Regions from separate parts of the Streptomyces sp. NPDC048185 genome, predicted to be linked through region 3. Evidence: riboswitches for the same ligand, from Rfam matches in the RefSeq annotation. Region 3 holds a riboswitch; each other region holds the start of a gene.
The links. Region 3 has a riboswitch for cobalamin ahead of ACGF3H_RS32320 (ABC transporter substrate-binding protein). Riboswitches for the same ligand answer to the same signal wherever they lie in the genome.

Region 1: it holds a riboswitch for cobalamin, as region 3 does, so the genes downstream of both, ACGF3H_RS27245 (ribonucleoside-diphosphate reductase subunit alpha) here and ACGF3H_RS32320 (ABC transporter substrate-binding protein) in region 3, are expected to answer to the same signal.
Region 2: it holds a riboswitch for cobalamin, as region 3 does, so the genes downstream of both, ACGF3H_RS00335 (cobalamin biosynthesis protein) here and ACGF3H_RS32320 (ABC transporter substrate-binding protein) in region 3, are expected to answer to the same signal.

Annotation. Positions count from the first base shown of each region.
Region 1 is NZ_JBIDAN010000010.1:201,925-211,620, reverse strand. Features, by position in the region: gene def (peptide deformylase) at 1-120, shown strand, start outside; gene cyc1 (epi-isozizaene synthase) at 406-1,491, shown strand; gene ACGF3H_RS27260 (cytochrome P450) at 1,488-2,864, shown strand; gene ACGF3H_RS27255 (helix-turn-helix domain-containing protein) at 2,883-3,851, opposite strand; gene ACGF3H_RS27250 (ribonucleotide-diphosphate reductase subunit beta) at 4,123-5,136, opposite strand; gene ACGF3H_RS27245 (ribonucleoside-diphosphate reductase subunit alpha) at 5,136-7,517, opposite strand; cobalamin riboswitch at 7,641-7,797, opposite strand; gene ACGF3H_RS27240 (GNAT family N-acetyltransferase) at 7,833-8,339, opposite strand; gene mctP (monocarboxylate uptake permease MctP) at 8,411-9,696, opposite strand, start outside.
Region 2 is NZ_JBIDAN010000001.1:56,771-66,466, forward strand. Features, by position in the region: gene abc-f (ribosomal protection-like ABC-F family protein) at 1-1,522, opposite strand, end outside; gene ACGF3H_RS00305 (VOC family protein) at 1,799-2,212, shown strand; gene ACGF3H_RS00310 (hypothetical protein) at 2,250-3,671, opposite strand; gene ACGF3H_RS00315 (alpha/beta fold hydrolase) at 3,840-4,970, opposite strand; gene ACGF3H_RS00320 (class II aldolase/adducin family protein) at 5,514-6,185, opposite strand; gene ACGF3H_RS00325 (inorganic phosphate transporter) at 6,422-7,669, shown strand; gene ACGF3H_RS00330 (hypothetical protein) at 7,703-7,924, shown strand; cobalamin riboswitch at 8,062-8,212, shown strand; gene ACGF3H_RS00335 (cobalamin biosynthesis protein) at 8,317-9,282, shown strand; gene ACGF3H_RS00340 (cobyric acid synthase) at 9,279-9,696, shown strand, end outside.
Region 3 is NZ_JBIDAN010000015.1:30,016-39,711, reverse strand. Features, by position in the region: gene ACGF3H_RS32350 (right-handed parallel beta-helix repeat-containing protein) at 1-1,578, shown strand, start outside; gene ACGF3H_RS32345 (Gfo/Idh/MocA family oxidoreductase) at 1,617-2,804, shown strand; gene ACGF3H_RS32340 (SGNH/GDSL hydrolase family protein) at 2,789-3,658, opposite strand; gene ACGF3H_RS32335 ((2Fe-2S) ferredoxin domain-containing protein) at 3,965-4,360, opposite strand; gene ACGF3H_RS32330 (ABC transporter ATP-binding protein) at 4,341-5,162, opposite strand; gene ACGF3H_RS32325 (iron chelate uptake ABC transporter family permease subunit) at 5,159-6,172, opposite strand; gene ACGF3H_RS32320 (ABC transporter substrate-binding protein) at 6,169-7,239, opposite strand; cobalamin riboswitch at 7,294-7,470, opposite strand; gene ACGF3H_RS32315 (multicopper oxidase family protein) at 7,685-9,310, shown strand; gene ACGF3H_RS32310 (lysyl oxidase family protein) at 9,395-9,696, opposite strand, start outside.

The DNA.
Region 1 (9,696 bases), on a different contig from region 3:
GAGACCGACCACCTGTACGGGTACCTCTACATCGACCGGCTGTCCAAGCGCGAACGCAAGGACGCGCTGCGGCAGATGGCCGAGAACGAGCCGCGCTACCCCGTGGTCGCGAACGACTGAGACCTCACCCCGGCCTCACAAGCCCCAGGCGCACGGCGTCCGTTCGGGTCCGACCCGAGCGGGCGCCGTTCGTCCGTCCGTCACTTCTCCGATCGCTGCCGCTCTCCCGTTGATCCCGAAGCCGACACACAACAGGAGAATTCAGGCGCCGCAGGGTAGTGAATGGAGCAAATCCGTTCCCAGAACGGTCAGTTGTGGTGCTGAATGGAGAAGCGGGGATACGCAACGGCGCACGCCCCGCTCAGTGAGAGGAGTGCGCCACCGGCGGCTGAGAGGGGTTTGTTCGTGCATGCTTTCCCACACGGCACCACAGCGACACCGACCGCGACCGCGGTTCCACCGCAGCTCTCACTCCCGGTGATCGAGGCGGCATTTCCCCGGCAACTGCACCCGTATTGGCCGAAGCTCCAGGAGAAGACCCGTACCTGGCTGCTCGAAAAACGGCTCATGCCAGCGGACAAGGTCGAGGAATATGCCGACGGCCTGTGCTACACGGATCTCATGGCCGGGTACTACCTGGGCGCCCCCGACGAGGTCCTTCAGGCGATAGCCGACTACAGCGCGTGGTTCTTCGTCTGGGACGACCGGCACGACCGGGACATCGTCCACGGCCGTCCGGCCGCCTGGCGGACGTTGCGGGACCGGCTGCACACGGCACTGGACTCACCCGCGGACCACCTGCACCACGAGGACGCGCTGGTCGCCGGTTTCGCCGACAGTGTGCTGCGGCTGTACGCCTTCCTGACGCCGACGTGGAACGCCCGGTTCGCCCGGCACTTCCACGCGGTGATCGACGCGTACGACCGGGAATTCCACAACCGCACCCACGGAATCGTCCCCGGAGTCGAGGAGTACCTCGCGCTGCGCCGGCTCACCTTCGCGCACTGGATCTGGACCGACCTGCTGGAACCGAGCGCGGGATGCGAACTCCCGGGCGCGGTGCGGAAACATCCCGCATATCGGAGGGCGGCACTGCTGAGTCAGGAATTCGCCGCCTGGTACAACGACCTCTGCTCACTGCCGAAGGAAATAGCGGGCGACGAGGTCCACAATCTCGGAATCAGTCTCATCACCCACCACCGACTGACCCTGGAAGAAGCGATAGAGGAAGTCCGGCGACGAGTGGAGGAGTGCATCACGGAATTCCTCTCCGTCGAGCAGGACGTATTGCGGTTCGCCGACGGACTCGACGACGGAACCGTGCACGGAAAGGAACTGGGCGGCGCCGTGCGGGCCACCGTCGGCAATATGCGGAACTGGTTCAGTTCCGTGTACTGGTTCCACCACGAGTCCGGCCGGTACATGGTCGACAGCTGGGACGACCGGTCCACGCCCCCGTACGTCAACAACGAAGCGGCAGGTGAGAAATGACCGTCGAGTCCGTACCCTCCGAGACCCGGACCGGACCCGCGCCGGAGCTGCGCGAGCCACCGGTCGCGGGCGGCGGCGTCCCGCTCCTCGGCCACGGCTGGAAGCTGGCCCGCGACCCGCTGGCCTTCATGGCCCAGCTGCGCGACCACGGCGACATCGTGCGCATCCGGCTCGGCCCGAAGACCGTGTACGCGGTCACCACCCCGGCGCTCACCGGCGCCCTCGCGCTGAGCCCCGACTACCACATCGCCGGCCCGCTGTGGGAGTCGCTGGAGGGCCTGCTCGGCAAGGAGGGCGTGGCCACGGCCAACGGCCCGCTGCACCGGCGCCAGCGGCGCACCATCCAGCCCGCCTTCAAGCTCGACGCGATCCCCGCCTACGGGCCGATCATCGAGGAGGAGGCGCACGCGCTCACCGAGCGCTGGCAGCCCGGGCGGACGATCGACGCCACCTCCGAGTCCTTCCGCGTCGCCGTGCGCGTCGCGGCCCGCTGCCTGCTGCGCGGCCAGTACATGGACGAGCGCGCCGAGCGCCTGTGCGTCGCCCTCGCCACCGTCTTCCGCGGCATGTACCGGCGGATGGTCGTCCCGCTGGGGCCGCTGTACCGGCTGCCGCTTCCGGCCAATCGCGCATTCAACAACGCGTTGGCCGACCTGCACCGCGTGGTCGACGAGATCATCGCCGAGCGCCGCGCATCCGGTCAGAAGCCGGACGATCTGCTGACGGCTTTGCTCGAGGCCGAGGACGACAATGGCGACCCGATCGGGGAACAGGAGATCCACGACCAGGTCGTCGCGATACTCACCCCCGGCAGCGAAACCATCGCCTCCACGATCATGTGGTTGCTTCAGGCACTTGCCGAACACCCGGAACATGCCGACCGCATACGCGACGAAGTCGAAGCGGTCACCGGTGGACGACCGGTGGCATTCGAGGACGTCCGCAGGCTCACGCACACCGGCAATGTCATCGTGGAGGCCATGCGTTTGCGCCCCGCCGTGTGGGTATTGACGCGGCGCGCCGTGGTCGAGACGGAACTCGGTGGCTATCGAATTCCGGCCGGGGCGGACATCATCTACAGTCCGTACGCAATCCAGCGTGACCCGAAGTCGTACGCCCGCAACCTGGAGTTCGACCCGGACCGATGGCTTCCGGAGCGCGTGACGGAACTGCCGAAATACGCCATGCGGCCGTTCAGCGTGGGCAATCGGAAGTGCCCCAGCGACCACTTCTCCATGGCGCAGCTGACACTGATCACGGCGGCGCTCGCCACCAAGTACCGCTTCGAGCAGGTGCCGGGCTCGAACGACGCGGTGCGCGTCGGCATCACGCTGCGTCCCCACGACCTGCTGGTCCGGCCCGTGGCGCGGTGAGCAGGGCGGGGACGCGGCTCAGGCTGCGGCCTCGGGGCCCCGGAAGGTGCGCCGGTAGGCGTGCGGGGTGGTGCCGAGAGCCCTGACGAACTGGTGCCTCAGGGCCGCCGCCGTACCGAACCCGGTGCGCCAGGCCACCGCGTCCATCGTCTCGTCCGTCCCCTCCAGCAGCCGCTGGGCCAGCAGCACGCGCTGGCGCAGGATCCAGCGGTAGGGAGTCGTGCCCGTCTCCTGCTGGAAACGGCGGGCGAAGGTGCGCGGGGACATGTGCGCCCGGGCCGCGAGCTGCTCGACGGTGACCTCCTGGTCGAGGTGCTGTTCCATCCAGGACAGCACCTCGCCGACGGTGTCGCAGGAGGAGCGCGGCAGCGGCCGCTCGATGTACTGCGCCTGCCCCCCGTCCCGGTGCGGCGGCACGACCATGCGCCGGGCGATCTTGTTGGCGACCTCCGGTCCCTGTTCCTTGCGGACGATGTGCAGACAGGCGTCGATCCCGGCGGCGGTGCCGGCACTGGTGATCACCGGGTCGGCGTCCACGTAGAGCACGTCCGGCGAGACGGCCACGGCCGGGTACTGCCGGGCCAGCTCCTCCGCGTGGTGCCAGTGGACCGCGCACCGCCGTCCGTCCAGCAGCCCGGCGGCGCCCAGCACGAACACCCCGGAGCACACGCTCAGCACCCGCGCGCCCCGGTCCACCGCCCGCCGCAGGGCGGCCAGCAGCTCGGGCGGGTACTCCCGGCGCGCGTAGCCGCTCCCCGCCGGCACGGCGATCAGATCCGCCTCCTCCAGCCGGTCCAGCCCGTACGGCGTGGAGACGGAGAGGCCGCCGACATGGGTGCTCAGCGCCGGGCCCTCCGCCGACACCACCGCGAAGTCGTACTTCGGCAGGCCCTCGTCGGTCCGGTCGATGCCGAAGACCTCGCAGACGACGCCCAGTTCGAAAGGATGCACGCCGTCCAGCAGGACGGCGGCCACGTTCTGCAGCATGCCTCCAGTGTGCCTCGCGAGTGGCAGGAAATCGAGGTCTTACGGCAGTCCTGCCACTCGCGGTAAGGAGTATCCGGCGCGACAGTGGTGACATGACCGGAAACCAGACAGAAGCCCTGATCGGAATGCTCCTGACCTTCGGACTCCTGGTCCTCATGGTCCTCCCCTCGGTGATCGGCATCGTGCGCGACCGGCGCATCGACCGTCAGATCAGGGAGGCCCAGAAGGACCGGGAGGAGCGGAAGGCCGTCACGCCCACGCGGAGGGAGGCTCAGAAGTCCTCGTCCAGGTCGACGGTCCCTTCCACCGCCACCTGGTACGCCGACGGACGCCGCTCGAAGAAGTTGGTCAGTTCCTGAACGCCCTGGAGCTCCATGAAGGAGAAGGGGTTCTCGGAGCCGTACACCGGGGCGAAGCCGAGGCGGGTCAGACGCTGATCGGCCACGCACTCCAGGTACTGCCGCATCGAGTCGGTGTTCATGCCCGGGAGGCCGTCACCGCACAGGTCGCGCGCGAACTGCAGCTCGGCCTCGACGGCCTCCCTCAGCATGTCGGTGACCTGCTCCCGGAGCCGGTCGTCGAAGAGGTCCGGCTCCTCCTTGCGGACGGTGTCGACCACGTCGAAGGCGAACGACATGTGCATCGTCTCGTCGCGGAACACCCAGTTGGTGCCGGTGGCCAGGCCGTGCAGCAGACCCCGGCTGCGGAACCAGTACACGTAGGCGAAGGCGCCGTAGAAGAACAGGCCCTCGATGCACGCGGCGAAGCAGATGAGGTTCAGTAGGAAACGGCGCCGGTCGGCCTTGCTCTCCAGGCGGTCGATCGACTCGACCGAGTCCATCCACCGGAAGCAGAACTCGGCCTTCTCCCGGATGGAGGGGATGTTCTCGACGGCCGCGAAGGCGGCGGCGCGGTCCTCCGGGTCGGGCAGGTAGGTGTCCAGCAGCGTCAGGTAGAACTGGACGTGGACGGCCTCCTCGAACAGCTGCCGGCTCAGGTACAGCCGCGCCTCGGGGGAGTTGATGTGCTTGTAGAGGGTCAGCACCAGGTTGTTCGCGACGATCGAGTCGCCCGTCGCGAAGAAGGCCACGAGCCGTCCGATGAGGTGCTGCTCCTCGGGACTGAGCTTGGCGAGGTCGGCGACGTCCGAGTGGAGGTCGACCTCCTCGACGTGCCAGGTGTTCTTGATGGCGTCCCGGTAGCGCTCGTAGAAGTCCGGGTAGCGCATGGGGCGCAGGGTCAGCTCGAAGCCCGGGTCGAGCAGGTTCTTGGTGGTGTCGTTCATCACTGGCAGGCCTCGCAGGACTCGGGGTTTTCCAGGGAGCAGGCGACCGCTTCGGGGTCCGGGGCGGCCTGCACGGGGACGGCGGCGCGGCCGGCGGCGCGGGCGATGCGGGTCGCCGGGCGGGAGCGCAGGTAGTACGTGGTCTTCAGGCCCTGCTTCCAGGCGTACGCGTACATCGAGGAGAGCTTCCCGATGGTCGGCGTCTCCAGGAACAGGTTCAGCGACTGGGCCTGGTCGAGGTACGGGGTGCGGGCGGCGGCCATGTCGATCAGGGCGCGCTGCGGGATCTCCCAGGCGGTGCGGTACAGCGCGCGCACGTCCTCGGGGATCCAGGCGAAGTCCTGCACCGAGCCGTTGGCCTCGCGCAGCGCCTCCCGGGTGCGGGCGTCCCACACGCCGAGCCGCTTCAGGTCGTCGACCAGGTAGGAGTTGACCTGGAGGAACTCTCCGGACAGCGTCTCGCGCTTGAACAGGTTCGACACCTGCGGCTCGATGCACTCGTAGGCGCCCACGATGGAGGCGATGGTCGCGGTCGGCGCGATCGCGAGGAGCAGCGAGTTGCGCAGCCCGGTCGTCGCGATGCGCGTCCGCAGCGCCGCCCAGCGCTCGGGCCAGGTGTGCTCGACGTCGTAGTGGTCGGGGTGCAGCACACCACGGGCGGTACGCGTCTTCTCCCAGGCCGGCAGCGGGCCGTTGCGCTCGGCGAGGTCGGCGGACGTCTCGTACGCGGCGAGCATGATGCGCTCGGCGATCCGGGTGGACAGAGCCTTGGCCTCGGGGGAGCCGAAGGGCAGGCGCAGCTGGAAGAAGACGTCCTGCAGGCCCATCGCGCCGAGGCCGACCGGGCGCCAGCGGGCGTTGGAGCGGCCCGCCTGCTCGGTCGGGTAGAAGTTGATGTCGACGACCCGGTCCAGGAAGGTCACGGCGGTGCGGACGGTGGCGTCCAGCCGCTCCCAGTCGATGTCGCCCCCGGTCACGAAGGCGCCCAGGTTGACCGAGCCGAGGTTGCAGACCGCCGTCTCCCCGTCGTCCGTGACCTCAAGGATCTCCGTGCAGAGGTTGGAGGAGTGGACGGTGTGGCCCGGCTCGGCGGTCTGGTTGGCGGTGCGGTTGGCGGCGTCCTTGAAGGTCATCCAGCCGTTGCCGGTCTGCGCGAGGGTGCGCATCATGCGGCCGTACAGCTCACGCGCCGGGAGGGTCTTCCTGGCCAGTCCCTTCGCCTCGGCCGCCCGGTAGGCCGCGTCGAACTCCGCGCCCCACAGGTCGACCAGCTCCGGCACGTCCGAGGGCGAGAACAGCGACCAGGGCCCGTCCGCGTCCACCCGGCGCATGAACTCGTCCGGCACCCAGTGCGCGAGGTTCAGGTTGTGCGTGCGGCGGGCGTCCTCGCCCGTGTTGTCCCGCAGCTCCAGGAACTCCTCGATGTCGGCGTGCCAGGTCTCCAGGTAGACCGCCGCCGCGCCCTTGCGCCGGCCGCCCTGGTTCACCGCGGCGACCGAGGCGTCCAGCGTCTTCAGGAACGGGACGATGCCGTTGGAGTGCCCGTTGGTGCCGCGGATCAGCGAACCCCGGGCGCGGACGCGGGAGTAGGCGATGCCGATGCCGCCGGCGTGCTTGGAGAGGCGGGCGACCTGGTGGAGGCGGTCGTAGAGGGAGTCCAGCTCGTCCTTGGGGGAGTCGAGGAGGTAGCAGGACGACATCTGGGCGTGCCGGGTGCCGGAGTTGAAGAGCGTGGGGGAGGAGGGCAGGTAGTCCAGGCGGCTCATCAGCCCGTAGAGCGCGGCGACTTCGTCCACCGACCTGCTCGTGTCGTCCTCGGCGAGCCCGGCGGCCACGCGCAGCAGGAAGTGCTGGGGCGTCTCGACGACCTTGCGGGTGTGCGGGTGGCGGAGGAGGTAACGGCTGTACAGCGTGCGCAGCCCGAAGTAGCCGAAGCGGTCGTCGGCGGCCGGGTCGGTCAGCGCGTCCAGGCGGGCCGCGTGCAGCCGGACGAACGCGGCGGTGCGGTCGGCGATCAGGCCCTCGCGGTGGCCGGTGGCGACGGACTCGGTGAAGGAGGTGACGCCCTGGGAGGCGGCCTCGGCGCGGATGCCGATGGTCAGCAGCCGGGCGGCCAGCCGGGAGTAGACCGGGTCCTCCGAGATCAGGCCGGCCGCGGCCTCCGTGGCCAGCTCCCGCAGCTCCGCCTCGTCGGCCCGCGCGGACCGGCCGCGCAGCGCGGCGGCGGCGACCCGCCCGGGGTCGGCGCCCCGGAGGTCCGCGGTGAGGTCGGTCAGGGTCCGCAGCAGGGCGGCACCGGGCCCGTCGGCCGCCTCGGCCACGGGGGTCGCAGAAGCCGTCGCAGCGGACGTGGAGACCGGGTCGGCTGGCGCGATGGTCACGTGGGGCACTCCCTCGCTCGGCACGGGGCCAGGCGGAGGGCAGGGGGCAGCTCACGAGCGCACGCGGCGTCGCGTCCACCGGCCCATTCCGCGAGGCCCGGACGTCGTGGCACCCGGACCGGGACGGCCGGGCGCACTGTCGGCAGGTCCTCGGACTGAAGCCCGTGCGCTCACGCGGATACGCGAACACGCACAAGTACACCGTTGCGGGACAGTTCCGGATTCTCACCGGATTCCCCTGCGGCGACAGCGAGCACGAGCATACATCTTGTGCCGGGTCTCGCCAGCACCCCCAGATGTTGTGCCGTGCCGGTGTCAGAGCGTCAGTTGATAGGTGAGCAGAGTGATGTCGTCGAGCTCCGGCAGCGGGTTCCAGTCGCGGCCGGGCGTGCGGGTGAAACCCAGGCGTTCGTAGAGCCGGTGGGCGGTGCGCATGGTCCGCTGGGTCGACAGCACGACGCGTGCGCAGCCCTCGACCGCCCGCGCGCGGTCGACACAGGACCGTACGAGGGCCTCGCCGACGCCGCGTCCCCGCGCGTCGTGGGCGACGGCGAGCATGCGTATCTCGGCCTCGCCGGGCCGGGCGATGTCGGCCATGGGGCCCCCGGACGGCACGAAGGTCACGCCGCCGAGGACGCGGCCGTCCGCCGTGGCGACCAGGAGCTCCGCGGCGGCGGCCCGCTCGGCCGCGTTCCGCAGTGCGCCGAGGTAGGGGTCGCTCTCACCGAGGTCGAGGAAGCCGTCGTGGAGATAGGCGTGGGCGGTGATGTCGCCGAGGGCCCCGTACTCGTCGGGTGACGCCGGCCGGATCGCGAAGTCCATGGGCCGAGTGTGCCCGACGGGCACGACGACGGGCCGCCGGATTTCTCCGACGGCCCGTCGCCCGCGGGGGGTCAGTGCGAGGTGCCCGCGGTGGCCGGGGGCAGCTCCGTCTGGACGCCGGGGTCGCCCGCGTCCGCCGTGTAGTCGCCCGGCTGGGTCTCGTCGACGCCGTCGGGCGCCTTGACGGCCTTCAGGACGAAGGTCAGGACCACGGTGACCAGGACGTTCAGCACGAACGCGGTGAGACCGATGTAACCGATCTCCCCGATGCCCGGGATCTCCTTCGAGGAGCCGCCGAAGTGCGCCTGCGTCGGCGAGGCGACCCCGTACGCGGCGGCCGTGCCGTAGACCATGCCGACCGCCCAGCCGGCGAGCAGGGCCCAGCGGTGGAACCAGCGGGTGAACAGGCCGCCCACCAGGGCCGGGAAGGTCTGCAGGATCCAGATGCCGCCCAGCAGCTGGAAGTTGATCGCGACCGTCTTGTCCATGCCGAGGACGAAGATCAGCGCGCCCACCTTCACCAGCAGCGACACCAGCTTGGAGACCTTGGTCTCCTGCTCCGGGGTGGCGTCCGGCTTGATGAAGTCCTTGTAGATGTTGCGCGTGAACAGGTTCGCGGCCGCGATCGACATGATCGCCGCCGGGACCAGGGCGCCGATGCCGATGGCCGCGAAGGCCACGCCCGCGAACCAGTCCGGGAACATGTCCTCGAACAGCTGCGGGATCGCCAGCTGACCGTTGCTCACCTTGACCCCCGCCGCGATCGCCATGAAGCCCAGCAGCGCGAGCAGGCCGAGCATCAGGGAGTACAGCGGCAGGATCGTGGTGTTGCGGCGGATCACCTCACGGCTGCGGGAGGACAGCGTCGCGGTGATCGAGTGCGGGTACATGAACAGCGCGAGCGCCGAGCCGAGTGCCAGCGTGGCGTAGGTCCACTGGCTCGCCTCGCCCGGCACCACCGCGCCGCGCGGCTTCCCGGTCGCCTCGTTGGTCTGGCCGAACGCCTCGCCCGCCTTGGCGAAGATGTCGTCGAAGCCGCCCAGCTTGATCGGGATGTAGATGATCGCCACCGCGATCACGATGTAGATCAGCGTGTCCTTCACGAACGCGATCAGCGCGGGGGCGCGCAGACCCGACGAGTAGGTGTACGCGGCCAGCACACCGAAGGCGATCAGCAGCGGCAGGTCCTTGACGAACCAGTTGGTGTCCTCACCGCCGCCGACGCCCATCACGTCCAGGACGGCCTGGATGCCGACCAGCTGGAGCGCGATGTACGGCATCGTGGCGAGGATGCCGGTGACGGCGACCGCGAGCGACAGGCCCTTGGAGCCGAACCGGCCGCGCACGAAGTCCGAGG
Region 2 (9,696 bases), on a different contig from region 3:
CCGGCTGGAGCGCCTCGACCGCGCCCTCGTCGTGGGTGACGAGCACGACCGCGCCCTTGTAGGTGCGCAGCGCGCCGAGGATCTCCTCGCGGCTGGCCGGGTCGAGGTTGTTCGTCGGCTCGTCGAGCAGCAGCACGTTCGCCGAGGAGACCACGAGGGTGGCCAGCGCCAGGCGGGTCTTCTCGCCGCCGGAGAGGACACCGGCCGGCTTGTCGACGTCGTCACCGGAGAACAGGAACGAGCCGAGCACCTTGCGGACCTCCACGAGGTCCATGTCGGGCGCGGCGGAGCGCATGTTCTCCAGGACGGTCCGCTCGGGGTCGAGGGTCTCGTGCTCCTGCGCGTAGTAGCCGAGCTTGAGGCCGTGGCCCTCGACGACCGCGCCGGTGTCGGGCTTCTCCACGCCGCCCAGCAGGCGCAGCAGGGTCGTCTTGCCGGCGCCGTTGAGTCCGAGGATGACGACGCGGGAGCCCTTGTCGATGGCCAGGTCGACGTCGGTGAAGATCTCCAGCGAGCCGTACGACTTGGACAGGCCCTCGGCGGTCAGCGGGGTCTTGCCGCAGGGCGCGGGCTCGGGGAAGCGGAGCTTGGCGACCTTGTCGGACTGGCGGACGGCCTCCAGTCCGGACAGCAGCTTGTCGGCGCGGCGGGCCATGTTCTGCGCGGCGACCGTCTTGGTGGCCTTGGCACGCATCTTGTCGGCCTGCGAGTGCAGGGCGGCGGCCTTCTTCTCGGCGTTGGCGCGCTCGCGCTTGCGGCGCTTCTCGTCGGCCTCGCGCTGCTGCTGGTAGAGCTTCCAGCCCATGTTGTAGACGTCGATCTGGGAGCGGTTGGCGTCCAGGTAGAACACCTTGTTGACGACCGTCTCGACCAGGTCGACGTCGTGGGAGATCACGATGAAGCCGCCGCGGTAGGTCTTCAGGTAGTCCCGCAGCCAGACGATCGAGTCGGCGTCGAGGTGGTTCGTGGGCTCGTCGAGCAGCAGCGTGTCCGCGTCGGAGAACAGGATCCGCGCCAGCTCGACGCGGCGGCGCTGTCCGCCGGAGAGCGTGTGCAGGGGCTGGCCGAGCACACGGTCGGGCAGGTTGAGCGCGGCGGCGATGGTCGCGGCCTCGGCCTCGGCGGCGTATCCGCCCTTGGTGAGGAACTCCGTCTCCTGGCGCTCGTACTGCTTGAGCGCCTTCTCCCGGGTCGCGCCCTGTCCGTTGGCGATGCGCTGCTCGTTCTCGCGCATCTTGCGGATCAGGGTGTCCAGACCGCGGGCGGAGAGGATGCGGTCGCGGGCCAGCACGTCGAGGTCGCCGGTGCGCGGGTCCTGCGGGAGGTAGCCGACCTCGCCGGAGCGGGTGACGGTGCCGCCGGCGGGGATGCCCTCGCCGGCGAGGACCTTGGTGAGGGTGGTCTTGCCGGCGCCGTTGCGGCCGACCAGGCCGATGCGGTCGCCCTTGGCGACGCGGAAGGTGGCGCTTTCGATGAGGACGCGGGCACCGGCGCGCAGCTCGATGCCGGAGGCGGAGATCACGGTCAGACTCCAGGGCGGGTGGTTGACGGGATGGGCGGCTGAGGACGTTTCCCGCCGTCTAATGCGCGAGGAGAATGGCCATGGGGCCAGTCTAACGGGGCCGTGCAACCACTTTTCCCGGGCGCCGGCGTCCGCGGCCCCGTGTTCGGGGCTCCCCTGTTCGGATGCGCTGGTCACGGGCGTTGTCGGCGGCCGGTGCCAGACTGGACGACGGGCCGGGTCCCGGGGCCTCCCGGCGTCCGGTCACCGGCACCGGCTCACAAGGGAGTGATCGGCATGGCAGACATGGACGGCGGCCGCCCGAGCGTCTACCCGACGCTGCTGTACGCGGACGCCAGGGCGGCGGTCCGCCAGCTCACGCAGGCCTTCGGGTTCACGGAACTGGCCGTGTACGAGGGCGAGGACGGCTCGGTCGCGCACGCCGAGCTGGCCCAGGGCAACGGCGCGGTGATGCTCGGCTCCCGGGGCACGGGCAGCCGCTTCGACGAGGCCATGAAGAACGCCGGCACGACCGGGGTGTACGTCGTGGTGGACGACGTCGACGCACACCACCGGCGGGCCGTGGAGCACGGCGCCGAGATCCTCATGCCCCCGACGGACCAGGACTACGGCTCGCGGGACTACATGGCGCGGGACCTGGAGGGCAACATCTGGAGCTTCGGGACGTACGCGCCCGAGATCCCGGGCTGACGTCCGGGGCCGGTCCCCGCCCGCCGGGGCGCCCCGTTCAGCTGCCTCCCGTGTGCACCTGGAAGGCGGCCCGGCGTACGGCCTTGGCCAGCGCCGGGTCGGGGTGGGCGGCGGCGAGGGCGACCAGGACCTGCACGGTGCGCGGGTGCCCGACGGCACGGACCTCGTCGAGGAGGGCCGGGACGGTGGGCTGCACGGCGGACTCCAGGTGCCGGACGAGCAGCGGGGCCTCGCCGTGGTCGGCGACGGCGGCCGCGGTGTCCACCCACAGCCAGGTGGCCTCCTGGCGGGTGAGGACCTCGTGGGCGTCCTCCGGGTCGGCGCCGTCGTGCTCGGCCAGCCACAGCAGGGCGTACGGGCGCAGCGTGGGCTCGTCGAGCACGGCGCGGACGTCGGGCTCGGCCGGGGCGCCGACGACGCGCAGCGCCTCGAAGGCGAGGCCGCGGAGCAGGGCGTCCTCGCCGCGGGCGGCGGCGAGCAACTCGGTGACGGCGCTGCCGACGGGCCGGGCGGCGAGCCAGGCGCGGTACTCGGCGCGGGCCGCGTTGGGGCGGAGCCGGCCGCAGCCGCGCAGCATCGCCTCGGCCGACTGTTCGATGTTCCCGGCGGGGCTCTGCGCGGCCACGCAGATCTGCTCCAGCTTGACCCACACCGCCCAGCTGCCCAGCGGGGTGAGGGTGGCGTGTCCGTCGCCGCAGGTGAGGGCGCCGACGGCGGCCAGGGCGTGCAGGGCCCAGTCGAGCAGGGGGGCGAGCGGGGCGTCGTCCGCGTCGTCGGCGGGCTGCTCCGGCTGCGGGGCCTCGGGGGTCCCCGGTTCCAGCCGGGGGCCGTAGGGGACCTCGCAGCGCTCGGTGCGCAGTTCGGTGACGCGCTGCTCCAGCAGGTCCAGCAGCTGTGCGACGGGCACCGGTCCGGCGGACAGCTGGAGGAAGGAGAGCACCTGGGGCATCGCGGAGACGACCTCGGCGACGGCGGCGGGTTCGTGACCGTCGGGCTCGGGGTGGGCGAGCGACCAGGCGTCGAAGAGGGCGACCCAGCCGCGCAGTACGGCGCTGTCGTCGCGGTTCCAGGCGCGCAGGCGCCAGCCGGGGCGGGCGGTGCCGCCGTGGACCTCGACCAGACCGGCGAGGCGGGCGGTGTCCCAGTCGGCGCGGACCTCGGCCACGGTCAGGCCCAGCTCGCGGGCCGCGTGTTCGGCGGTCGCGTCGGACAGGGTGGCCTTGCCGTCGGCGGTCGCGCTGCCGCGGCCGAGGGCGGCGTCGGCCCAGCGGGCGATGCGGGCGGCGTCGGCCAGGCCGGAGCGTGCCATTCGGGCCAGTTCCGACCGGGCCGGTGTGCCCTCCGGGGGGCGCGGTGCGGCGCGGTGCGTACGGCGCTGGTTCACCGCTCTGGGGGCGGCGGCCAGGGGTCGCGGACGGACGAGTCGAAGCCTGGAGTCGCGCGGGATACGGGACGTCACGGGTGCAGTCTTCCGGTTGACGGTCCGAAAACCCAAACGGAATGCCCGCGGCGGCGGCGGGGACGGCCCGCGAGGGGCCTCGGCAGGCGGCCGGGGAGGGAGAACCGGCCATCGGCGCGGCCCCGAACGGAATCCGAGCGGCGCCCGGCGGGGCAGGGCCCGCGGGGGTCACACCAGGGGGGTCAGGAAACGGCGCAGGGTCTCCAGGTAGGACTCGGGGTCGGCGTTCCACATGGCGCCGTGCGGGGCGTCCCGGACGGTGTGGAGGGAGACCAGACGCGGGTGGGCGTCGGCGAAGCGGCGGGTGGACCGCCAGGGGGCGACCGTGTCGTCGGGGCCGTGGAAGACGAGGGCCGGCACGGTGAGGGCCTCGCGGGCGGCCCGGTCGGCGGCGCCGTCGGCGTGCAGTCCGGCACGGCCCTGCGCGGCGCGGACCGCGAGGGGCAGCAGCACGCCGGGCGTCCGGCGGGCGGCGGCCAGGGCACGCAGGGTGGTCTCCCAGTCGAGGACCGGGGAGTCCAGGACGAGTCCCGCGATGCGGTCGCGGGCGGCGGAGCGCGCGGCGGTGCGCAGGGCCATGGTGGCGCCGGTGGACCAGCCGAGCAGGACGATCTTGCGGGCGCCGTGGTCGAGGGCGTAGTGGACGGCGGCGTCCAGGTCGTGCCACTCGGTCTCGCCGAAGTGGTGCAGGCCGTCGGGCGAGGGCGGGGCGCCGGCGTCGCCGCGGCAGGAGACGGCCAGCACCGGGACGTGCCGGCCGTGCAGGGGTGCCATGAGGTTCAGGGCGTGTTCCCGGGTGGTGCCCAGGCCGTGCACGGCGATGACCCAGGTGGGGCGGGCGCCGGGCACGAACCACGCCGGGAGCGGGCCGAGTTCGCCGGGGACGTCGACCTCGGTGTGGTCCAGGCCGAGGGCGGTGCCGGGAGTGCCGACGTACAGGTTGGGGGTGAGCCAGACCCGGTCACCGGTGTCGAAGGTGCCGTGCGTGACGCTTTCCAGGCGGCGCACGACGGTGTCGGCGCCGTGCTGCGCGTTGCTCAGGACGGGGCCGACGACCGCGTGGGCCGCGTCGCCCGCCAGGCCGTAGCGGCCGGGGCGCAGCGCGGCGAGGTCCCGGGTGAGGGTGATCTGCCCGGCGGCGGTCCCGTGCACGGTGAGCCGGGGTTCGGTGGGCAGGGGCCGGCCGGGGGGCGCCTTGAGCGCGGCGTCGCTGGCCAGCCGGCCGGCGGCGACGCTCGCTGCGCCGGCCGCCGCCAGGGCTGCGGTGACTGCGGCGGCCGTTGCTGTGACAGTGCGCATGGGGCCAGTCTCCCGGTGGAGTCCGTGGGCGGCCAGCGGGCGGACGACACGGAGTGACGACGCCCGGCCGGACCGGACCATGGACCGGCTCGACTGCCGGTACCCCCGAAGCCGCCCCGTAACCCCCGGGCTCCGTGCCGCGGCCGGTGCCGGCGACGACCGGCCGCCGCCGTGGCTCCCCCCCCACCACCACCACGCACGTGCCACGGCACGGCACCGCCGACCGCCGGTCCGGTGCGGCACCCACCGCCGCGCCGCCGAGCGGCGGACGTCTCCCGGCCCGGCGACGGACGCCCCGCACCACGCCCCTGCACGCGCGCCCGCCCGCCGGACCGGCGCGACGGACGGCGCGCGTCCGGGCTGCCCACAGCCGCCGAGCACCGGCACCCGGGCCCGGCACCGTGGAGCGCGGGCCGCTCGCCCGGCGGCCAGGGGGCGCCTCCGCATGCGCCCCCACGGTCCCCCGCACCGGTCGGCCGCCGGGCTGCCCAGCGGGTGCCCGTCACTCGGTGTGACGAGGGACAGCCCTCCGGCAGGGGTCCGTCAGGTCGGCTGGCCGTAGCCGCGCAGGCGTTCCGTCACCTCGTCCAGCTGGGCCGTGGTCAGCAGGGACGGCGTGCGGCCCGGGACCGAGGAGGCCGTCAGCCACAGGCGGCACATCCACTCCAGCTGGGCGGTGCGGTCGTAGGCCTGGTCGAGCGTGTCGCCGTAGGTGATCGTGCCGTGGTTGCGCAGGAGGCAGCCGCTGCGGTCGGCGAGGGCGGCCAGCATGGCGCGGGCGAGTTCGTCGGTGCCGTAGGTCGCGTAGGGCGCGACCCGGACCGGGCCGCCGAGCGCGGCGGCCATGTAGTGGACGAGCGGCAGCTCGGGGACGAGCAGGGAGACCGCCGTCGCGTGCACGGCGTGGGTGTGGACGACGGCGCGGGCGTCGGTGGTGCGGTACACGGCGAGGTGCATGGGCAGCTCGCTGGTCGGGACCAGCGTGCCGAGCACCTGCCGGCCGCCGAGGTCGACGCCCGTCACGTCGCCGGGGGCCAGACGGTCGTAGGGCACACCCGAAGGGGTGATCAGCACCGTGTCGCCGACCCGTACCGAGACGTTGCCGGACGTGCCGACGACCAGCCCGTCGGTCACCGTCCGCCGGGCCGTCGCGACGAGCGCCTCCCAGGCCTCGGACTCCTCCCCGGACACCTGCCCGACCCGCGATTCCGTCACAGTCCAAGCCTCCCGTCGGGCGTCCCGGACGCCCCTCACCGCGCCGCGGTCCGGCGCCCCGCGGCGATCCTGCCAGGCACGTCTCCGGAGAGCGCCGGCGCGGGCACGCAGCGCAGGCGTTCACGGAGGTCACGACCCCGTTTCCGGTCACCATGACGCCCGGTCCAGTTCATCTCCCGTTCACTCTGGTTACCTACGTTCGACGCGCCAATGACCTCGAACGATTGCCTGGGTAAATGGAAAGCTTCTCGCTGATCCTCGCGATTGTGGTGGTAACCGCTCTCGCGTTCGATTTCACGAACGGTTTCCACGACACCGCGAACGCGATGGCAACGACCATTTCGACCGGTGCACTCAAACCCAAGGTCGCGGTGGCCATGTCCGCCGTGCTGAACCTTGTGGGCGCCTTCCTCTCGGTGGAGGTCGCCAACACGATCTCCAAGGGTCTCGTCGACGAGACCGGCATCCGTCCCGAGGTCATCTTCGCCGCGTTGGTCGGCGCGATCCTCTGGAACCTGCTGACCTGGCTGGTCGGGCTTCCGTCCAGCTCCTCGCACGCCCTGATGGGCGGCCTGATCGGCGCCGCCGTCGCCTCGGCGGGCATCGGCGCCGTCCACGGCGACGTGCTCGTCACCAAGGTGCTCCTGCCGGCCGTCGCCGCCCCGATCGTCGCGGGTGTCGCGGCGATGCTCGCCTCCCGGCTGACGTACTCGCTCGGCCGCAAGGCCGACGGCAAGGCCGCGGAGAAGGGCTACCGCGCCGGGCAGATCGCCTCGGCCGGCCTGGTCTCGCTCGCCCACGGCACCAACGACGCCCAGAAGACGATGGGCATCATCACCCTCGCCCTGATCGCCGGCGGCGCCCTCGCCCCCGGCTCGAACCCGCCCGTGTGGGTCATCCTGTCCGCGGGCATGGCCATCGCGCTCGGCACCTACCTCGGCGGCTGGCGCATCATCCGCACCATGGGCAAGGGCCTCACCGACCTCCAGCCGCAGCAGGGCTTCGCCGCCCAGACCAGCGCCGCGACGGTCATCCTGGCCTCCTCGCACCTCGGCTTCTCCCTCTCCACCACCCACTCGGTCTCCGGCGCGGTCATGGGCGCGGGCCTCGGCCGCAAGGGCGGTGTGGTCCGCTGGTCCACGGCCACCCGCATGTTCGTCGCCTGGGGCCTGACCCTGCCGGCCGCGGCCCTGGTCGCCGCCCTCGCCGAGTGGATCTGCGGCTTCGGGGACTGGGGCACGGCGCTCGTCGCGGTCTTCCTGCTCGCCTCCAGCTTCGCGATCTGGCGGATCTCCCGGCGCGAGGTCGTCGACCACACCAACGTCAACGGCGGCGGCGAGCCCGAGCCGGCCGGCGTGGTGACCACGGCGATCGCCGCCGTGACCCCGCCCCCCGCGGGCGTGAGCGAGGAGCTCACCGCCACCGTCGCGGCCCCGGCCGCCGTCGCCGACACCAAGACCCCGTCGGCCGCCACCACCGTCTGAGCCCGCGTCCGGGTACGAAGGAAGAGAACCGCCATGACAATCGACTGGGCAGCCCTCGGCTCCGTCTTCGGCGTCAGCCTCGTGGCCACCGTGGCCCTGGTGGCCCTGTTCACCCTCGGCGTCGTCGGCCTCTCCCGCCAGGAGCGGGCCGCCGCCCAGGGCGGTTCCGCGGTGCTCGCGGTGACCGGTGCCTACGCCTGCTTCGCGGCCTGTGCGGCGGCGGTGGCGTACGGCATCTACCTGATCGTCGCCTGACCGCCGGGCGCACATCGTGCGCGGGGCGCGGGACGGACTCCACCGTCCCGCGCCCCGCGCTTTTTCCGTGCCGGCGCACACCGCCCGTGTGTGGGCCTCCGCACACTCCCCCGCTGCAGGTCAACAGCAAGTTGACGGGTGTTCGCGGGCCGTGGTGGACTTCCGGAGCCATTACGGCGGCAGGAGAGGAAGCCGGTGCGAGTCCGGCGCGGTCCCGCCACTGTCACCGGGGCAGTACGCGAGTACGGTCCCGGGAGCCAGGAACTCTCACCGCCGATTTCGTCGAACCAGGGCGTGGACACCCTGAGTGAGGACATATCGCCATGCGCGGCTGCCGTTCCAGGCTCACCCGAGACGCACTTCCGCCGTCCCTCCGCACGGCAGGCTGAGCCGTGCGCGCCGAACGCGTCTTCGCGTACGGCGCCGCCGCCGGTCTTCTCGGCGACCTCCTCCTCGGCGATCCGCGCCGCGGGCACCCGGTCGCCGCGTTCGGCCGTGCCGCGGGCGCCGTGGAACGGGTGCTGTGGCGTGACCACCGGGGCTGGGGCGCGCTGCACACCGCCGTCTGCGCCGGTGGCGCCGTCGTCCTGGGGAGCGCCGCCGTGCGCGCCGTCCGCCCCTCCCCCGCCGCCTCCCTCGCGCTGACCGGCGCCGCCACGTGGGCCGTCGTGGGCGGGACCTCGCTGGCCCGGGAGGCCCGCGCCGTCGGGCGGGCGCTGGAGGCCGGGGACGTCGAGGCGGCCCGGGCCCGGCTGCCGCACCTGTGCGGGCGGGATCCGCAGGCGCTGGACGCCGACGGGATCGCGCGGGCCGTCGTGGAGTCCGTCGCCGAGAACACCTCCGACGCGGTCGTGGGCGCCCTGGTGTGGGGCGCCGTGGCCGGAGTGCCGGGGCTGCTCGGTTTCCGGGCCGTGAACACGCTGGACGCCATGGTCGGCCACAAGTCCGCCAGGTACCGCCGCTACGGCTGGGCCTCGGCCCGGCTCGACGACCTCGCCGGGTGGCCGGGCGCCCGGCTGACCGCCGTCCTGACCACCGTGGCCGGCGGCGATCCCCGGGGTGCCGTACGGGCCTGGCGTGCCGACGCCGCGCAGCACCCGAGCCCCAACGCCGGGCCCGTGGAGGCGTCCTTCGCGGGCGCCCTGGGCGTGCGGCTCGGCGGGACGCTCTCCTACGGCGGCCGGGTCGAACACCGGCCGGTGCTCAACGGGGCGGCGGGACGCGCCGTCCGGGCCGGGTCCGGCGACATCGAGCGGGCGGTGCGGCTGTCGAGCCGCGTGGGCTGGCTGGCGCTGGGCGTGTGCGCGGGCGCGCGGCTGCTCGTCCGCGGGGTCAGCAGGAAGGGACGTACGTCATGAACGGTGGCCTCCTCGTCGCCGGCACCACCTCCGACGCCGGCAAGAGCGTCGTCACCGCCGGGATCTGCCGCTGGCTGGTGCGCCGGGGCGTCAAGGTGGCGCCCTTCAAGGCGCAGAACATGTCGCTGAACTCCTTCGTCACCCGCGAGGGCGCCGAGATCGGGCGGGCCCAGGCCATGCAGGCGCAGGCGTGCCGCGTCGAGCCGACCGCGCTGATGAACCCGGTGCTGCTGAAGCCGGGCGGCGAGCAGAGCAGCCAGGTCGTGCTGCTCGGCAAGCCGGTCGGGGAGATGAGCGCCCGCGGTTACCACGGCGGGCGGCAGCGGCAGCTGCTCGGCACGGTCCTCGACTGCCTGGCCGAGCTGCGGGGCACGTACGACGCGGTGATCTGCGAGGGGGCGGGCAGTCCGGCCG
Region 3 (9,696 bases):
GCCCGGCCCTGCTGGACCAACTCCTCCAGCGGCACCGGCCGCACGGGCCCGGCCTGGGACTCCACGACGGTCGACTCCACCCGCTACAGCGGGGTCGCCTTCTTCGAGAACGCACGTGAACTCCTCGACCAGCCAGGCGAGTTCGTGTGGGACTCCGCGGATCGCACCGTGACCTACCTGCCGCGCGAGGGCGAGGACATGCGCAGAGCCAGGACCGTCACCCCGCACACGGAACAGCTCCTCGTCCTCGACGGCGTCCATGACCTCACGGTCGGCGGAATCGGCTTCGCGTACGCCGCCTACCGGCAGCCCGGCACCGACGAGGGTTACGCGGGCACCCAGGCCGGTCTCACCCTGACCGGCAGCACCGGGCCCGTCGACCACGCCGGTCGCCACTACACCAAACCGACGGCGGCCGTCACCGTGCGCGGCGGCCGGCACGTCCGTGTCGACCGGGCCGGGTTCAGCCGGCTCGGCGGTGCCGGGGTGATCCTGGAGGCAGGCACGAAGGACAGCTCCCTGACCCGTTCGTCGTTCACCGACCTGTCGTCGGGCGCGGTCTACGTCGGCGACACCGAGCCACGGCCCGGGCAGGCCCTCGCCGGCGAGCGGAACACGGTCGCGTACAACACCATCAGCCGCACCGGCGTCGAGTACACCGACTCCGTGGGCATCTGGGCCGGCTACGAGGCCGAGCTCGCCGTCGAGCACAACACCCTCAGCCACCTCCCCTACTCCGGGATCTCCGTCGGCTGGGGCTGGAACCAGCCCGAGGCGCAGGTCTCCGTACTGCGCGACAACAAGGTGACGGCCAACCGGATCACCGACGTGATGGAGGTGGCGCACGAACAGCACGACGGCGGCGCGATCTACACGCAGGGGGCCCAGCCCGGGACGGTCCTGTCGGAGAACTACATCAACCGCTCCGCGTTCGGCAACACCGAGCGCGACGGCAACGGCATCTACCTCGACGAGCAGTCCTCGCACATCCTCGTCGAGCGGAACGTCATCACCCGCGTCGGCTACAAGTGGGTGTCCAACTGGGCGGACTACGGCGTCGGCAACACGGCCCGGGCCAACTGGACGGACACCGACGCGCCCGGGCTGTCGGGCCGGGGCTCGGTCATGACGGACAACCTCACCGGCCTGGACCGGCTGCCGGCCGCGGCGCTCACCGTCGCCGCCCGGGCCGGCGCCCACGGCGGCCCGGTCGAGCGACTGCGCACCGACCTGGCCCGCTCGGGCACCGCGGGCCAGTCCGCGACCGACGGAACCGCGACCGCGGACCTGGCCCTGGACGGCGACATCACCACGGACACCCGCACCCTGTCCGCTCCGGGCGCCTGGTGGCAGGTGGACCTCGGTGGCACCCACCGGGTCCGCCGGATCGAGGTCTGGAACAACTCCTCGATGACGACCGCCGACTTCGACGTCGTCACGGACGACAGGACGGTCCACGTCAGTGGCAAGGCCCGGCGCCCGACCGTGGTCGACCTGGACAGCAGCACGCGCACCGTGCGGATCGCGGTGTCCGGAACGGGACGGGTCGCCCTGTCCCAGGTACTCGTCCATCCCTGACCGGGCCGAACGCACGGCCCGACGAACGAAGGAAGACCATGACCGACCTCCGTATGGGCGTGCTCGGCTACGGACTGCGCGGCTCACTCGCCCGCACCGCCCACCGGCCCGGCGCAGGCGCCCGGGTCACCGCGCTGGCGGAACCGGACGCCCGCGCCCGTGCGAAGGCGGCCGAGGCCTTTCCCGAGGCACTCCTGACCCTTGACCACGGGGAGGTGATCCATCACCCCGGCGTCGACGCGGTGCTGGTCCTCACGCCCGACCACACCCATGCCGACCTGGCCTGCGAGGCGCTCCGCGCGGGCAAACCCGTCCTCGTCGAGAAGCCGCTCGACATCAGCGTCGAGCGCTGCGACGCCATCCTGCGCACGGCGTACGAGACCGGGACCCGGCTCTACATCGGCCACAACATGCGTCACATGCCGGTCGTACGGCTGATGCGGGACCTGGTGCGGCGGGGAGCGGTCGGCGAGGTCAAGACCGTGTGGATCCGGCACTTCGTCGGCTACGGCGGCGACTGGTACTTCAAGGACTGGCACGCCGACCGGCGGCACACCACGGGGCTGCTGCTCCAGAAGGCCGCCCACGACATCGACGTCCTGCACTGGCTGGCCGGCGGATACGCGCGGGACGTCCAGGCGATGGGCGACCTGATGGTGTACGGCGGCAATCCGCACCGCCGCGCGCCCGGTGAACCGAAAACCGAGGACTGGTACACGAAGGACGGCCACTGGCCGCCGCACACCCAGCGGGCCCTCAACCCCGTCATCGACGTGGAGGACGTCTCGCTGCTGAACATGCGCCTCGACAACGGAGTGCTGGCCGCCTACCAGCAGTGCCACTTCACGCCCGACTACTGGCGCAACTACACGGTCATCGGCGACTCCGGCCGGCTGGAGAACTTCGGTGACGGCCCCGGCGGAAGCGTCAGGGTCTGGAACACCCGACGCTCCGGCTACCGTCCCGAGGCGGACGAGGTGCACGACATCCCGGCCGCCGAGGACGACGCGGGGCACGGCGGAGCCGATCCGCTGCTGGTGGACGAGTTCCTGCGGTTCGTACGGGTGGGCGGCGGTACGGACACGTCACCGGTCGCGGCCCGGATGGCGGTGGCGGCGGGCGTCCGGGCGACGGATTCACTCCGCGACGGGGGGACACCACGCCGTGTGCCGCCGCTGGACGCGGACCTGGTGGCGTACTTCGAGAACGGTCAGGTCCGCGCCTGACGGGCACCGGCCGGGTGCCGGCCGCGGACGGCCTCGGCCAGGACGGTGCCGATGGCCCGGGCCCCTGACGCGTTGGGGTGCAGGGGCGCGGCCGGGCGGCCGGGAAGCACTCCCTCGATCCAGCGGTCGGCGGGGGCGGCACAGATGTCGTGTCCGATGCCCGGGGTGTAGGTGTCGACGAAGGAGGCGCCGTGCTGCTCGGCCGTCCGCTTCAGCACGGCGCTGAGGTGGTTGATCGCGCCCTGGAGGTGGTTGGCGTCCTGCTTCCAGTAGGGCTGTTCGGGGTGGCAGCCGTCGGGGCGGAGGTAGTTGCCGTAGCCGACGACGAAGATGCCGGCACGCGGCGCCCTGCGGGCGATCTCGTCCAGGACGGTGGCGAAGGACGGTGCCCAGGCGTCGATGCGGTCCCTGATCCTGTCGGTGCCGCCGGCGGTGTTCTTCTCCGCGCAGCTCGTGCCGTGGGGCTGCGGCAGGACGTTGATGCAGTTCAGCGCTTCGCTGAAGAGGTCGCTGTCGTTGCCGCCGATGGTGACGCTGACGATGTCGGTGTCCGGGGTGAGCGCGGCGTACTGGGGTGCGGTTCCGGGGTGCTGAGCGGTGCTCAGGTCGTCGACGGTGGCCCCGGAGCAGCTGACGTCGACGAGCGTCGCGTCCAGGGCCTCGGCCGCGACCCGGGGATAGTCGGCGAGGGAGCGCAGACACGCCGGCCCGGCCGGGTCGGCCGGCGGCACCAGCGGGGAGGAAGCGTAGGAGTCGCCCAGCGCGACGTACCGCGGGGAGTCGGCGGCCGACGCCACCGTGCCCGGCGCCATGGCCGACACGACCCCGCCACACAGAACCACGGCCATGGCCATGCGCAATGCTGCTTTCACAGGATGCCTCCGTTCGGCACGCGCGCGTGCGTGATCCTGTCTTACTACGAATACGCCCGGGCGGGCAGGACGCCGCACGGGGGCGTCATTCCTTCGCCCCTGCGCGTCGTCGTCCGGGGTCAGTGTCGGCAGCCGGCCGGCCGCCCACTCCTCCGGTCGGCGACAAACCCGGTCCTCCGGAGGTGCGGACGCACCCGCGAAACGTGCACCGCCCCGTCGTGCGCCTCGCGCACGGCCCGGCGTCCGGGTGCGGCCTCCTCCTGCCGGCGGTGTCGCCCGGGCCGGCCCTCACCCGCGTCGCGCCCCGCGGGGTGGCGTGAAGACGTACAGGTCGAGGATGTCCGGACAGGGCGCGACGCCGGGACCGCCGGCCCGGACCCAGGCGGCGATGTCCTCCGTGGCCTCGGAGTCGTTGACGAGGCCGAGCCAGACCGGGCGGGCCCCCGCGGCCCGGGCCGCGGCGGAGGGCTGGACGACGATCACATTGGCGTGCTCGCACACGTCGAGGCAGTCGGAGACACGGACGGGCACCTCCTCGGCCAGGCGTGCGAGTTGCCGGTCGTGATCCGTACCGGTGACCTTCGGAGTACCGCAGCAGCAGTCCCGGCAGACGACGACGCGGCACGGTGCCGGTGCGGTCCAGGCGCGGTCGGTGCCGGCTGCTTCAGGGCGCCGTCGAGGCATCGCTCGTCACACTCCCTTTCGAACGGGATGCGTCCCGGGCGGCCGGGCGCCGGAAGCGGATCACGGGGTGCCCGGCATCGTGGGTGACCTCGGCGTGGACGCCGTAGACGTGCTCGATGAGGGCAGGGGTGAGGACCTCGGCCGGGGTGCCCTCGGTGACCGCGCGGCCGTCGCGCAGGACGAGGACACGGTCGCAGTACATCGCGGCGAGGTTGAGGTCGTGCAGGGCGATCACTGTGGTGACGGGCAGGCTCGCGATCAGTTCCATGAGCTCGAGCTGGTGCTGGATGTCGAGGTGGTTGGTGGGTTCGTCGAGGAGGAGTTCGCGCGGGTCCTGGGCGAGCGCGCGGGCGATCTGGGCGCGTTGGCGTTCGCCGCCGGAGAGGGTGTGCCAGGACTGCCCGGCCCGGTCGGTCAGTCCGGCGCGCTGCAGGGCCTGTGCGACGGCTCGCGCGTCGGCCTTCGTCGGCGGGGTCCAGGGGCGGCGGTGCGGGATGCGGCCGAGGGCGACGACGTCCCGGACGGTCAGTTCGGTCCCGGTCTGGGCGTGCTGCTCGACGGTGGCGATCCGGCGGGCGGTGGCGCGGCGGCCGGCCTCGGTCAGCGGGCGCCCGTCCAGGGTCACGACTCCGCCGGTGGGGGCCAGGATGCCGGCCAGAAGCCTCAACAGGGTCGTCTTTCCGCAGCCGTTGGGGCCGAGCAGGCCGACGGTCTCGCCGGGGCGCAGGGTGAGGGTGACGTCGTCGACGACGACCTTGTCGCCGATGCGGCGTCCGACGCGGTCCGCGTGCAGGCCGGTCATGCTCGCCCCCGTCCGCGGTAGAGGACGGCCACGAACGCCGGGACGCCGATGAGGGACGTCACGACGCCCACCGGGATCTCCTGAGGGTCGAGGACGGTGCGGGCGAGGGTGTCCACCCAGACCAGGAAGACCGCTCCGGTCAGCACCGTGACCGGCAGCAGGCGGGCGTGCCCGGAGCCGGTGAGGGCGCGGGTGGCGTGCGGGAGGACCAGGCCGACGAAGCCGATCGCGCCCGCGCAGCTCACCAGAGCGGCGGTGAGGAGCGCGGTCGAGGTGAGGAGGACCGGGCGGACGCGGGTGACGCGGACCCCGAGCCCGGCGGCTGCCTCGTCGCCGAAGGCGAACGCGTCGAGCGTGCGTGCGTACCCGAGGCAGACGGCCAGGACCACGGCCAGGACGGTGGCGCAGAGCAGTACCTGTCCCCAGTCGGCGCCGGTGAGCGAGCCGAGCAGCCAGAACAGCACGCCTCGGGTGGTCTCGGCGTCCGCGGAGGTGAGGACGACGAACGAGGTGAGCGCGGAGAACAACTGCATGGCCGCCACGCCGGACAGCACGACCCGGTCGCTGGTGCCGCCGAGGATGTGGCTGAGCAGCAGCACCAGGGCGAAGGAGATCAGGGCGCCGAGGAAGGCGCCCGCGGACAGGGACACCGCTCCCCCGCCCACTCCCAGCACGACCACGGCGACCGCTCCCGTGGACGCGCCGGAGGAGACCCCGAGGACGAAGGGGTCGGCGAGCGGGTTGCGCAGCAGCGACTGCATGACCGCCCCGCACACCGCGAGTCCGGCCCCGCACACGGCGGCGAGGAGGGTGCGCGGCATCCGCAGGTTCCACACGATCGAGTCCCGCAGCGGCGCCAGCGTGCTTTCGCCGAGTCCGAGGTGGGCCGCGGCGGCGGCCCACACGTCGCCGGCGGAGATGTCGGCCGGCCCGATCGTCACGGCCGCGGCGATCGACGCGAGCAGCGCCGCCAGGCCACCGCCCGTCTGCAGCAGGGTACGGGCGCTCACTCGGCGAGCCCGAAGTCGCGCAGCCCGGCCGCGACCTTCTCGATCCCCTCGACCGTCCGGATGGACGGGTTCATCGCCTGCCCGCTGAGCAGGACGTACCGCTTCTTCCTCACCGCGGTGAGGTTGCGTGTGGCGGGGTTGCTCTCCAGGAACTCGATCTTCGCCTCGGCGGTCTCGGCGGTCTGCTGCTTGCGGGTCAGGTCGCCGATCACCATGACGTCGGGGTCGCGGTCGGCGACGGTCTCCCAGTTGATCTGGGGCCATTCGTCATGGGTGTCGGCGAAGGCGTTCCGCGCGCCGACCGCGCGGGTGATGGCGCCCGGCGCGCCGCAGCAGCCGGCCAGGTAGGGCGACTGGGAGTTGGCGAACCAGTACATGAGGGAGACGTCCGAGGCGTGCAGTCCCGCGGTCGCTGTGCTCACCCTCCTGCGCAGGTCGGCGACGAGCTCCTCGCCGCGCTCGCGGACGCCGAACGCGCGGGCCAGGTCGCGTATCTCTCCGTGGACGACGTCGAGAGTGAGCGGCTCGCTGCGCGATCCGTCGCCCCCGCTGCCGTTGTCCTTGCCCGCCGAGCAGTCGGACGGGGAGACGTAGGCCGGCACACCCAGCTTCTCGAACCGGTCGCGGGTGGCGACCCCGCCCGTGCCGAGGGTGGAGACGAACGAGGCGGTGACGAAGTCGGGTTCGGCGTCCAGGACCTTCTCGAAGGACGGGTTGTCGTCGGCGAGCCGGGGCACGGTCGCGTTCGCCTTCTCCAGGCCCTTCATGACCGGGTCGGTCCAGGTGGCCGTTCCGGCCATGCGGTCGGCGAGGCCGAGCGCGAGCAGGATCTCGGTGGTGCCCTGGTCGAGGGAGACGGCGCGCTTCGGGGCCGACGTCAGGGTGACCTCGTGACCGCAGTTGTCCAGGGTGACGGGGAAGCCGGCGCCGGGGGTCTGGTGCGACTTCGCGTCGCCCTCGCCGGAGGAACCGCAGGCGGTGAGCAGCAGGGCGGACGAGAGGAGAAGCGCCGGAGCACGGAGAACGGCCGGAGCGCGGAGCAGGAGGGAGGTGCGGAGCACGGGCATGCCTTCGGGGTCGGGGCTCGTACGCGGAGCCTGGCCTGCGGACGTCCCTCCGCGCCGGGGTGCGGAGGTGCCAGCAGGTCTTCGGACTCGGGTTCGTCCGGTCGGGGCGCCTTCCCGGTCTCCCAGTGGCTTCGTGCCCCGCCCGTCCCCCTCACCGCTGCGCGTCAGTTCCGGATTCGCACCGGATTCCCTGGCCTCGGATGTGGCTCGACTGGCCCTGAGAGGCTACCAAGGCCCCGTGGCTGCCCGGCGGGCGGCCGGCACCGGAAACAGCCGACGGCCCGCGCCCGGCCCCGGCGGCCGGCCGAGCGCGGCGCGCCGACCCGCGGAGGAGGCGGGCACGTCGTCCGTGGCCCTCCGCCTGACGGTGGAATCCACCACCGCCGGATCAGGCATTCGGCCGCATCGACGGGCTGTTCGATCATCCGGCGTGTCTCATTCAGACATGTTCACACCTTCTCGGCGTACCCTGCTCCGCGCCCCGTTCGCCGCTGCCGGTGCGGGTGTCCTGGCAGCCTGCACGGGCTCCGGCTCCGGACCGAGCCCCGGTCCTCGGGGAGCGGCCGTCGGGACGGCCTTCGTTCCGGCCGGGCCCCCGGGTTACGTCAATCCCTCCGACCCGGAAGTCCTCGCGGCCGAGCGGAGACGCGGGGCCGGTCCGGTGCGCACGTACCGGCTCACCGCCGCCGAGACGACCCTGGACCTCGGCGGTCGGTCGGTGCCGAGCTGGGCGTACGACGAGGCGCTGCCGGGCCCCCTGGTCCGTGTCACCGCCGGCGACGTGCTCGACATGACGCTCGCCAACCGGCTGCCGGCCGGCACCACCCTGCACTGCCACGGGGTGCGGCTGCGCTGCGACATGGACGGCGTTCCGGATCTCACCCAGGCGCCGATCCGTCCCGGGTCCGATTTCCGCTACCGCTTCACCGCCGGACAGCCGGGAACGTATCTCCTCCACTCCCACGTCGGCGTGCAGGCCGACCGGGCCCTGTACGCGCCGCTCGTCGTCGACGACCCGCGCGAACCGCTGTCCTACGACAAGGAGTGGATCGTCGTCCTGGACGACTGGGTCGACGGCGTTGAGGGTTCCACCCCCGAGGAGGTCCTGGACCAGCTCAGGCCCGGTGCCGCGGCGGACGGGGGGCACATGGCCATGGGGCCGGGCCGCGGCGGGAGCCCCGCCCGGCCGGCGACGGCGCTGCCCTCGCCGGCCGTAAGACCGGCGGGTCCCTCCCGGGTGCTGCGCACGTCCTACAGCCGCATGCTGCACGGCGGGGGCGGCAGCGTCGCCCACCCGTACCACCTGGTCAACGGGCGCCTGCCCGGTCGTCCCGAGGTGTTCCGGTGCCGTCCCGGCGACCGCGTCCGGCTGCGCATCATCAACGCCGGTGCCGAGACGGCGTTCCGGGTCGCGCTGGGCGGCCACGAGATGACGGTCACCCACACCGACGGCTATCCGGTGAAGCACACGCGCACCGATGCCCTGCTCGTCGGTATGGCGGAGCGGTACGACGTCCTGATCACCGCCCGCGACGGCGTCTTCCCCCTGGTCGCGCTCCCCGAGGGGAAGGAGGGAAGCGCCCTCGCCGTCCTGCGCACCGGCAAGGGGAACAGAAATCTCCCGCCCGCGGACGTCCGCCCGGACGAGCTCGACGGCAGGACCGTCCCCGCGCGCCGTCTCGTCCCCGACGACTCCGTGGCCCTGGACGATCGCGAACCCGACCGCGAGATGCGCATCCGGATCACCGGCGGCATGGAGAGGTACGACTGGGGCTTCGACCACGAGGCCTACTCCGTGGAGCAGCGCCGCGCGGTGCGCGCCGGGGAACGGGTACGGCTCACCCTCGTCAACGCCACGGACATGTGGCATCCGATGCACCTGCACGGGCACACCTTCGCCATCGCCGGACTGGACGGGCTGGGCGCGCGCAAGGACACCGCGGTGGTCCTCCCGCACCGCAAGCTGGTGCTCGACTTCGACGCCGACAACCCGGGGCTGTGGATGCTGCACTGCCACAACCAGTACCACTCGGAGAGCGGGATGATGACGGTCCTGGGGTACCGCCGGTAGGGCGCGTCCGGTGTCTCGGGCCGGCGGCCGCCGAGAGCGGCCGCCGGCCCTGTGCACCGTGTCGGTGCTCCGTCTGGCGTCCGGTCAGTTCGCGTTCACCAGGTCGTGCGCCGGCACGGTCACCGTCCGCTTGCCCGGCTTGCCGCCCAGCACGATCTTGCGCAGTGCGCTGTTGTTGTCGAGGCTGGTCTCCTTCAGTCGCTTCTCCGGGTTGGCCAGCACCTGGATGTAGTAGATGCCGTTGGGCACCTGGGTGATGTCGAAGGACTGGCCCGGCAGGTCCTGGGTGTACGTGTCCCCGGAGCCGACGTCCAGCACCTCACGGACGGAGATCGAGTTCTCCTGGCCGCAGGCGGTCGACAGGTCGGTGTTGTACGGGTGCCAGT